DNA from 2 places in the Mesorhizobium sp. CC13 genome. Region 2 is predicted to be linked to the other one. Evidence: predicted binding sites of a transcription regulator. Region 2 holds the regulator's gene; the other holds the start of a gene.

Region 1 (4,409 bases), on a different contig from region 2:
AACCGGGCGGCAGGTGGTGAAGGACGGCATTGTGCGCCAACGCCATTCAAAAGAAAACAGCGCGGCAGCGCTCCGACCCAGCGACAAAATGACAATGGCCGGGACGGTGCCCGGCCATCGATCAAGGCCGCCCGGCGCGGCTTATTGCGGAATCGGCGCGTACTTGCCGTTGCTCCACTGGTTGATGTCGTAGCTGGCGTTCTTGAGATCGCCCTTCTCGTCGAAGGTGACCTTGCCGACGACTGTGTCGATCGGCTCGCCGTTCTTGAGGGCCGCTGCGACCTTGGCCGGATCGTCGGAGCCGGCACGCTCGATGCCCTGGGCGAAGGCCTGGATGACGGCATAGGAGAACAGCGTGAAGCCTTCCGGCACGAAGCCGCCCGCCTTGATCTTCTCGACCGCTTCCTTGGCCTCCGGCTTGGACTGCGGGTCGGACGGGAAGACGAACATCGTGCCCTCGCCGGCGGGACCGGCGATCTGCCAGAATTCCGGCGAGGCGATGCTGTCGGGCATGATCAGCTGGAACTTGAAGTTCTGCTCGGCCGACTGGCGCAGGATCAGGCCGGCCTCGGGGTGATAGCCGCCGAAATAGACGACGTCGGCCTTGAGCTCCTTGAGCTTGGTGACCAGCGCCGAATAGTCCTTCTCGCCGGCATTGATGCCTTCGTAGAGGATCTCCTTGAGGCCGGCGGCGCCCATGGTCGAGCGCACCGCGTCGGCAACGCCCTGGCCGTAGGCGCTCTTGTCGTGCAGGACGACGACGTTCTTGCCGGCATATTTCTTGGCGATCCACGGGCCGATGAAGGCGCCCTGGGCGTCGTCGCGGGTATAGAGCCGCATGATGGTCGGCCAGCCCTTGGCGGCGGCGTCGTCGGTCAGCACCGGGTTTGACGAGGCCGGCGACATCATCAGCGCGCCGCTTTCGGCATAGACGGCGGAGGCCGGGATGCTCGAGCCCGAGCAGGCATGGCCGTCGATGAAGTTGATGCCATTGGCGACGATGCGGTTGGCGACCGAGACCGCCTGCTTGGGATCGCAGACGTCGTCCTCGACGGAAAGCTTGACCTGGCGGCCCATGACACCGCCCTTCTCGTTGATGTCCTTGACCGCCGCCTCGGCGCCCTTGCGGAACTGGTCGCCGATGTTGGCGAGCTGGCCGGTCATCGGCCCGACCACCGCAAAGGTGATCTCCTGGGCGAACGCCGCGCCGGCGCTGAGCGACAGACCGACGAGCGCCGCCCCGATAGTACGTTTCAGATGCATCTTGTCTCCTCCCTCGAGCCTGCACGAGATGCCATTTCGCGTCTCGCTTGCAATTGGCGCATGCTTTTCACCCGCGCCCGACATTGTCTTGGCGCATGGGCGGGGAGCCATTGTGCCTGTGCCGACTTCGCCTCGCAATCCGTGCGTGTGCCGGGCGCCGAAAGCGAGGAAGCCGCGCCGGCCTTGTTTCGGCCGGTCGCGGCTTTGTCACGGAACGCTTCGCGGGGCATCTTGGTCCCCGTCGCAGCCTTGCCTGCCCTGTCAGCCCGGCGCGCCTCGCCCGTCCTTCAAGCCGTCGCGCTCTTGTTGTTGGGGACCGCCGCCCGCGGCAGCCCCGGCCTTCCCCCGAAGCTCTTTCTCAGTGCGCCGTCATCCATTCGCGCGCTTCGCGCAGGGCTCGTGCGATGTCGGTCTTGGACATCGCCATCGACAGTTCCGAGCGAAGCTCGGCGGCGCGGGCCGATCCCTTGATCGCGGCGATGTTGAACCACTTGTGGGCGGCGACGACGTCGACGTCGCAGTCGCGGCCGGTCGAATACATCATGCCCAGTTCCACAAGGATGTCGGCCTGAGCGGTGCTGCCCATCGCACCGAAGCCGGCCTCAAAGATCTCGAAACGTGCCATTTTCTTGTCCCCTGTCCGTCTCCCGGAGCGGGCAAGCCGGTGTCGTCCGGAGCCGCTCTTTCGATGCTTCCGAGGATGCCGGCGAACCTTGAATCCGCCGTAAAATGGCTTGCTTAACCCGAGGAAAACAAACTTCAAACAAAGGGTAAACCTTGGAATTCATTAAGGATAGGAAGCCTTGCGGCGACTGGGATTTGAGAAAAATGCGCTGAAAATTCGCGTCCCGCCGCGAAAGCCTTTGATAACCACGCCTGAGCTTTGCGCTGGCCGCTGTCGCCCCGCCGGAGACGAAATGCGCCGATGGAAGCGCCAAAAATGCTTCGGTCTTACCCAGCGGCACCGCTTCCGTTTTCGGCGCGCCTGATTTACGCTTACGTTTGCGTAAACGTCAGGCGGGGGAGCCTGTGAGCAAGACACCAACCGGGAGGACTTCAATGTTTGGCAAGATGAGCCTGGCCGTCGCGGCCACCATGATGCTGGCGGGTGCGGCGATGGCCGATCCGATCGAAGGCAACTGGAAGACCGAAGCCGGATCGACCGCGGCGATCGAGACCTGCGGCGGCAGCTTCTGCATCACCCTCAAGGACGGCAAGCATGCCGGCAAGAAGATCGGCACGTTCAAGGCCGACGGCGACAATGCCTATTCGGGCAAGATCACCGATCCGGCCAACGACAAGACCTACTCCGGCAAGGCCACCCTCGCCGGCTCGAACCTCAAGATGAGCGGCTGTGTGCTCGGCGGCCTGATCTGCAAGAGCCAGAACTGGAAGAAGCTGTAAGAGAGCGAGTAGGGAAATAGCGAATAGTGAGTAGTGGGGTATGCGTGTCGGCTCCGGCCGGCGATCCCCTCACTACTCTCTACTCTCTACTCACTATTCGCCATTCCCTACTCGATCCCGTCAAACCCTCGCCCGCTGGCCGAACAGGATCTTCTGCGCTTCCTTGTCGTCGGCGAGATTGCTGCGATGGTCCTCGCCGACGGCGAGGCCGCGGATGACCGCCGGGCGGGCGAGCAGGGTTTCGAACCAGCGCTTGAGGTGGGGGAATTCCTCGAGGTCCTGGCCCTGGTTCCTGTAGGGCTTGACCCAGCCGAGCGAGGCGATGTCGGCGATGGAGTAGTCGCCGGCGAGGAAATCGCGGTCGGCCAGGCGCTTGTCCATCACGCCGTAGAGGCGATTGACCTCGTTGGTGTAGCGGTCGATGCCGTAGGCGATCTTCTCGGGCGCATACTGGCGGAAGTGATGGGCCTGGCCGGCCATAGGGCCGAGGCCGCCGACCTGCCAGAACAGCCACTGGTCGACTTCGGCGCGGCCACGCTCGTCGGCCGGATAGAACCTGCCGAACTTGCGCCCGAGATATTGCAGGATGGCGCCGGACTCGAAGATCGAGATCGGCTCGCGGCCCCATTTGCCGTCTGCGCCCGGACCTTCGGGGTCGACGATGGCCGGCATGCGGTTGTTGGGCGCGATCTCCAGGAATGACGGCTCGAACTGCTCGCCCTTGCCGATGTTGACGTATTTGACCGTGTAGGGGACGCCGAGCTCCTCGAGCATGATGGATATCTTCCAGCCGTTGGGCGTCGGCCAATAGTAGAGGTCGATCGGCAGGGTCTGCGTGGTCATTTCCACGGTCTCCATTGGTGAGCGATGAGCTGGAGATATGCGTGGGAAACGCAAACACAACCCCGCCAGCCTGTCGTTCGCCGTCAATAAATTTGAACCGAAGATGAACGGAGGTCTCAGAGCCCGTTCAGCCGCCGCGCCGCATAGTCCGTGTCATCGAAGGGGATACACCAAATGCTCGCTCGCCGGTTCACCATCGTCTGCCTGCTTTCGGCGCTGTTCGGCATCCTGTTTGCCACGCTGGTCGCGGAGACAAGCCGCCCGGCTCGGTCGTGGGGCATCGGCCAGGTGGTGCCCTGCGTTTTCGAGGAAGGCATGAACTGCAAGCCACCCTTGCGACACTAACAAACGAAGAGATCAACCAGTTCCAACCGAAAAGAACACGAAGATGACCCGCACCGCCCTCCAGATCGCAAAGTTCGCCCGGCTCCTGCCGCGTGCCGTGCTGATCCTGATGGTGCTTGCCGCCCCGGTCCTGGCCGTGCCGCAGCTGCGTGCCGACAACGGCTCGACGATCGAGGCGCCTGCGGCGCGCAAGGGCGGCGTGGGTTTCGTGCTGCTGGTCAGCCTGCAGCGCGGCTGACCCTCGGAGACGCTGCGGCAGCCCCCTCCCAACCGTCACGATTGATCTCTATACTGGGTCATGGAAAAGCGAATCTATCCCGAACCCATCGAATCCATCCTGACGCCGGAGCCGTTTCCCCGGCAGAGCTTCACCGACGCCGCGAAGGCTGTCGAGGCGTTGAAGCGCCTCTATGACCGCAACACCGCATTTCTGCGCGAAGCCTTCGCCTCGCTCGCGCACGGCACGCCGGCAAGGCGCTTCCGCGCCTGCTACCCGGAAATCGGCGTCATCACCTCGTCCTATTCCCAGGTCGATTCCCGCCAGGCCTACGGCC
Region 2 (4,409 bases):
GCAACCTGCGCAGCTTCGAGGTGAGCCTGGAGACGTCCGAGCGGCTGGCGCCGATGGTCCCGGCGGACCGCCTGCTGGTCGGCGAGAGCGGCATCTTCACCCACCAGGATTGCCTGAGGCTTGAAAAATCGGGCATCGGCGGCTTCCTCGTCGGCGAGAGCCTGATGCGCCAGGCCGACGTGGCTGCTGCCACGCGGGCGCTGCTCGAAGGCAGCCCGGTCGCGGCGAGCGCCTGACATGGCCGCCCTCACCCACATCGGCGCCACCGGCGAGGCCAACATGGTCGACGTCGGCGACAAGGCCGAAACGACCCGTACCGCGATCGCCGAGGGCACAGTGACGATGCGCCCCGAGACGCTGGCGCTGATCCTGTCCGGCAACGCCAAGAAGGGCGACGTGCTGGGCACGGCGCGCATCGCCGGCATCATGGCCGCCAAGCGCACGCACGAGCTGGTTCCCCTCTGCCATCCGATTCTCTTGACCAAGGTGTCGGTCGAGATCGAGCCGGACGAATCGCTGCCGGGCCTCAGGGTGACGGCGCTGGCGCGCGTCACCGGCAAGACCGGCGTCGAGATGGAGGCGCTGACCGCCGCCGCCGTCGCCTGCCTGACCATCTACGACATGGCCAAGGCCGCCGACCGCGGCATGGTGATCTCCGGCATCCGCCTGGTCGAGAAGACCGGCGGCAAGTCGGGCGACTACAAGGCTGTCGACTAGATGGCGCTGCTGCCGGTCGCCGACGCGCTTGAACGGCTGCTCGAAAGCGCTGCCCCGGCGGGCACGGAACGCGTCGGCCTCGACGAAGCTTCCGGACGTGTGCTTGGCACGCCGCTCCACGCCTTGCGCACCCAGCCGCCCTTCGATGCCTCGGCCATGGACGGCTATGCGGTGATCGCGCAGGACATCGCCGACCTGCCCGCCCGGCTTGCGGTGATCGGCGAGGCGGCTGCCGGGCGGCAGTTCGCAGGGAAAATCGCGCGCGGACAGGCCGTGCGCATCTTCACCGGCGCGCCGGTGCCGGCCGGCGCGGACACGGTGGTCATCCAGGAAAACGTGCGCGATCTCGGCAACTGCGAAGTCGAGGTGGTCGAGCCGACCGCGCCCGGCCGCAACATCCGCCTCAAGGGCCTCGACTTCAGCGAAGGCGACCTGATCCTCGACGCCGGCCGCCTGATGGACCCCGCCGCGCTGTCGCTCGCGGCGGCCGCCAACCATCCGACGCTCGAGGTGCAGCGCGCGCCGCTGGTCGCGATCATCGCCACCGGCGACGAACTGCTGCCGCCAGGAAGCTCGCCCGGCCCCGACCAGATCATCTCGTCCAACGCCTACGGCGTGGCGGCCATTGCCCGCTCGGTCGGCGCCCGCGTCCTCGATCTCGGCATAGCGGCCGACAAGACCGGATCGATCTCGGCACTCGTCCGGCAGGCGCTCGACGCCGAAGCCGAGGTGATCGTCACCCTCGGCGGCGCCTCGGTCGGCGACCATGACCTGGTGCACGGCGTGCTGACCGGCCTCGGCATGAAGCTCGATTTCTGGAAGATCGCCATGCGCCCGGGCAAGCCGCTGATGTTCGGACGGCTCGGTGACACCCGCTGCATCGGCCTGCCCGGCAACCCGGTGGCGAGCCTCATCTGCTCGCACCTCTTCCTGAAACCGGTTCTGGCGAAGCTCGGCGGGCGGCCCTATGCGCCGGACATCCGCGAGGCCGTGCTCGGGGCGCCCATGAAGGAAAACGACCTGCGCCAGGACTACGTGCGCGGCGTGGTGCGCAAGACCGACGCCGGCCTCGTCGCCGTGCCCTTCGGGGTCCAGGACTCGTCGATGCTGCGAACGCTGGCCGACGCCAATTGCGTCATCATCCGCGAGCCCTTCGCGGGGGCCGCCGAATCTGGCACTGGCTGCCTGGTGCTGATGCTGCGCTGAGCGCCCCTCGGCACCTTCACCAAAATTTAATCGGTTGCGGAACACAACTGGAACATATAGTGTTTGTTCCGGGTTTGTTTTTCTTTCGATTCCCTTGGGGGCAGCGATGCTGACGCGCAAACAACACGAGCTTCTGCTGTTCATTCATGAGCGGCTGAAGGAGGCGGGCATCCCCCCGTCCTTCGACGAGATGAAGGAGGCGCTCGACCTCGCTTCCAAGTCGGGCATCCATCGCCTGATCACCGCGCTCGAGGAGCGCGGCTTCATCCGGCGCCTGCCGAACCGCGCGCGTGCGCTGGAAGTCATCCGCTTGCCCGACTCGATCGCGCCCGGCCTCAACGCCGCCAGGAAGTTTTCGCCGAGCGTCATCGAGGGCAGCCTGGGGCGCAAGCCCGAGCCGTCGCGTACGCTTTCGGCCGGCAACGACGACGATGCGGCTGCGGCTGTCGCCATTCCGGTGATGGGACGCATCGCCGCCGGCGTACCGATCGACGCCATCCAGCACAGGACGCACTCGATCTCGGTGCCGCCGGACATGATTTCGGGCGGCGAGCACTATGCGCTGGAGGTCAAGGGCGATTCGATGATCGAGGCCGGCATCTTCGACGGCGACACGGTCATCATCCGCAATGCCAGCAACGCCAATCCGGGCGAGATCGTCGTTGCCCTGGTGGACGACGAGGAGGCGACGCTCAAGCGCTTTCGCCGCAAGGGCGCCTCGATCGCGCTCGAGGCCGCCAATCCCGCCTATGAAACCCGCATCTTCGGCCCCGATCGGGTCAAGGTTCAGGGCAAGCTAGTCGGGCTGATCCGGCGCTACTAGGGCAATTCCAAAAAAAAGCGCGAAGCGAGTTTCCGTCCGGGTTTGCGTGGAAGCAAAAAGACAGAGCGTTTTCGCGATTCGAAGAAAAGCGGAAGTGCTCTCGGCTCTGCTCTCCCAGCGCTGGTCAGGAGCGATCGCCTTTCAGGGGCAGCGCACCCGATCAGGGTGCAGCGCATCCGGGCTAGAGAAATTCCGCTTCCCTTCGAATCACGAAAACGCTCTATCTCTTTGTTTTTGCGCAATTCCGGGCGGAAAACCGCTGCGCACTTTTCCTGGTAGCGCGGCGGGCATTTCGACGACTGCATCCCGATGAGGGCATTCCGCGCCTCGCTGCTTTTCTCGGCCGCATTCATGCGACGCCGGCGCGTCTCTGTCTGGCTGCAAGTTGCTTTATGGCGCGGCCTACTCCGCCGGCGGCTTTGCACGGTCCCGGCGGAAGGGCGGCAGGCCGCGCGCCTCACGGGAGAATGCCCGCTGCGCGTGCCATGGCCGATAGGGCTCGGCGATCGCCTTCTGGATTTCGATCCGGCGGCTCGCCTGCTCCCCTTGCGCCGGCAGGAATGCCGCGACGCTGCCGAAGCGTGCCAGGTCGCGCTTGGTGACGACGGTCGTCGCCGAACCTGTGCAGGGGTCCCGCGCCGTCGCGTCATCGATCACGATCAGGCTCGCGACGGCGCAGGCAGGCTTCGCCATTGCCGCATTGCCGGCATAGGCGATCACGGCGCCTGACGGGTGCTCGATGGTGCACAGGCCGCCGCCGCAGACGAAGGCCTGCCGGCGGCCCGGTTTTTCTACCCCTTGCAGGGACATGGCCGCCTCGAGCGCCGAGGCATCCGCCCGATCAGGGGGGGCCTTGGCGTCCGGGGCCGCCTCGCCGCCGGTGCCAAGCGGGCCGACCAGTTCCCCCGCCACAACCGCCCTCTTCCAGCTGTCGGTGACGAATTCGCTCGGACGTGCGCGGTTGACCGCCAGCCTGCCGCCCGCCGTCGGCACGCCGACCAGCCGGCCGTCTTCGGAGATCAATATGTCTGGCGTCCTTGCCTCGCCGAGCAGCAGCAATCCGCTCGCGGCGAACGGCAGGGCGGCCAATTTGAGCCGGGTGGTCGCCATGGAGACAATACAGAGCGCGACCGACACCAGTATCACCGAGCGGACGGAAATCAGGCCGACGGCGTCGACCGGCGACCGCTCGGAGAACCATCGCGCCATGGCGATCATCATGGCCAGGCCGCGCCCCATCGTGTCGAGGAACAGGCCGTCCAGGCCGAGCGGCATGAGCACGCCGGCCGCAACCGCAAAAGGCATCACCAGCACCGAGACGATGGGCATCACCGCCAGGTTGGCGAACAGGCTGAGCGGCGAGATGCGCTGGAAATGCCAGGCCCCGAACACGCTGGTCGCCAGCCCGGCGATCAGCGAGGTCGCCAGGAGCCCGACCGCCAGGGTCCAGAGCCTGCGCCACGTCTTTGCCGCGAGTGAAAGCTGCATCGCCGGCTGCACCCGCTCGGCCTGCCTGTCCGACCACCAGCCATAAGCGCCGACCAGTGCCGCGGTGGCCGCGAACGACATCTGGAAGCTCGGACCGACCACCTCGTGGGGAGACAGGAGAATGACGATGATGGCAGAGATGGCGAGATTGCGCATGGTCAATGCGGCGCGGTCG

Evidence for each region. The regulator LexA, encoded in region 2, represses DNA repair genes until DNA is damaged. The targets are predictions, from matches to a motif close to TGTTCNNNNTGTGTTCNG.
Region 1: a site for LexA is predicted at 2,012-2,029, ahead of PV773_RS02710 (sel1 repeat family protein). Genes of this name have one in related genera too.

What each region holds. Positions count from the first base shown of each region.
Region 1 is NZ_JARDJI010000001.1:571,902-576,310, reverse strand. Features, by position in the region: gene PV773_RS02715 (ABC transporter substrate-binding protein) at 142-1,263, opposite strand; gene PV773_RS02710 (sel1 repeat family protein) at 1,622-1,888, opposite strand; gene PV773_RS02705 (DUF2147 domain-containing protein) at 2,323-2,667, shown strand; gene PV773_RS02700 (glutathione binding-like protein) at 2,788-3,510, opposite strand; gene PV773_RS02695 (hypothetical protein) at 3,685-3,855, shown strand; gene PV773_RS02690 (hypothetical protein) at 3,899-4,093, shown strand; gene PV773_RS02685 (AMP nucleosidase) at 4,154-4,409, shown strand, end outside.
Region 2 is NZ_JARDJI010000002.1:501,356-505,764, reverse strand. Features, by position in the region: gene trpC (indole-3-glycerol phosphate synthase TrpC) at 1-236, shown strand, start outside; gene moaC (cyclic pyranopterin monophosphate synthase MoaC) at 238-717, shown strand; gene glp (gephyrin-like molybdotransferase Glp) at 718-1,923, shown strand; gene lexA (transcriptional repressor LexA) at 2,030-2,746, shown strand; gene PV773_RS05515 (ComEC/Rec2 family competence protein) at 3,149-4,409, opposite strand, start outside.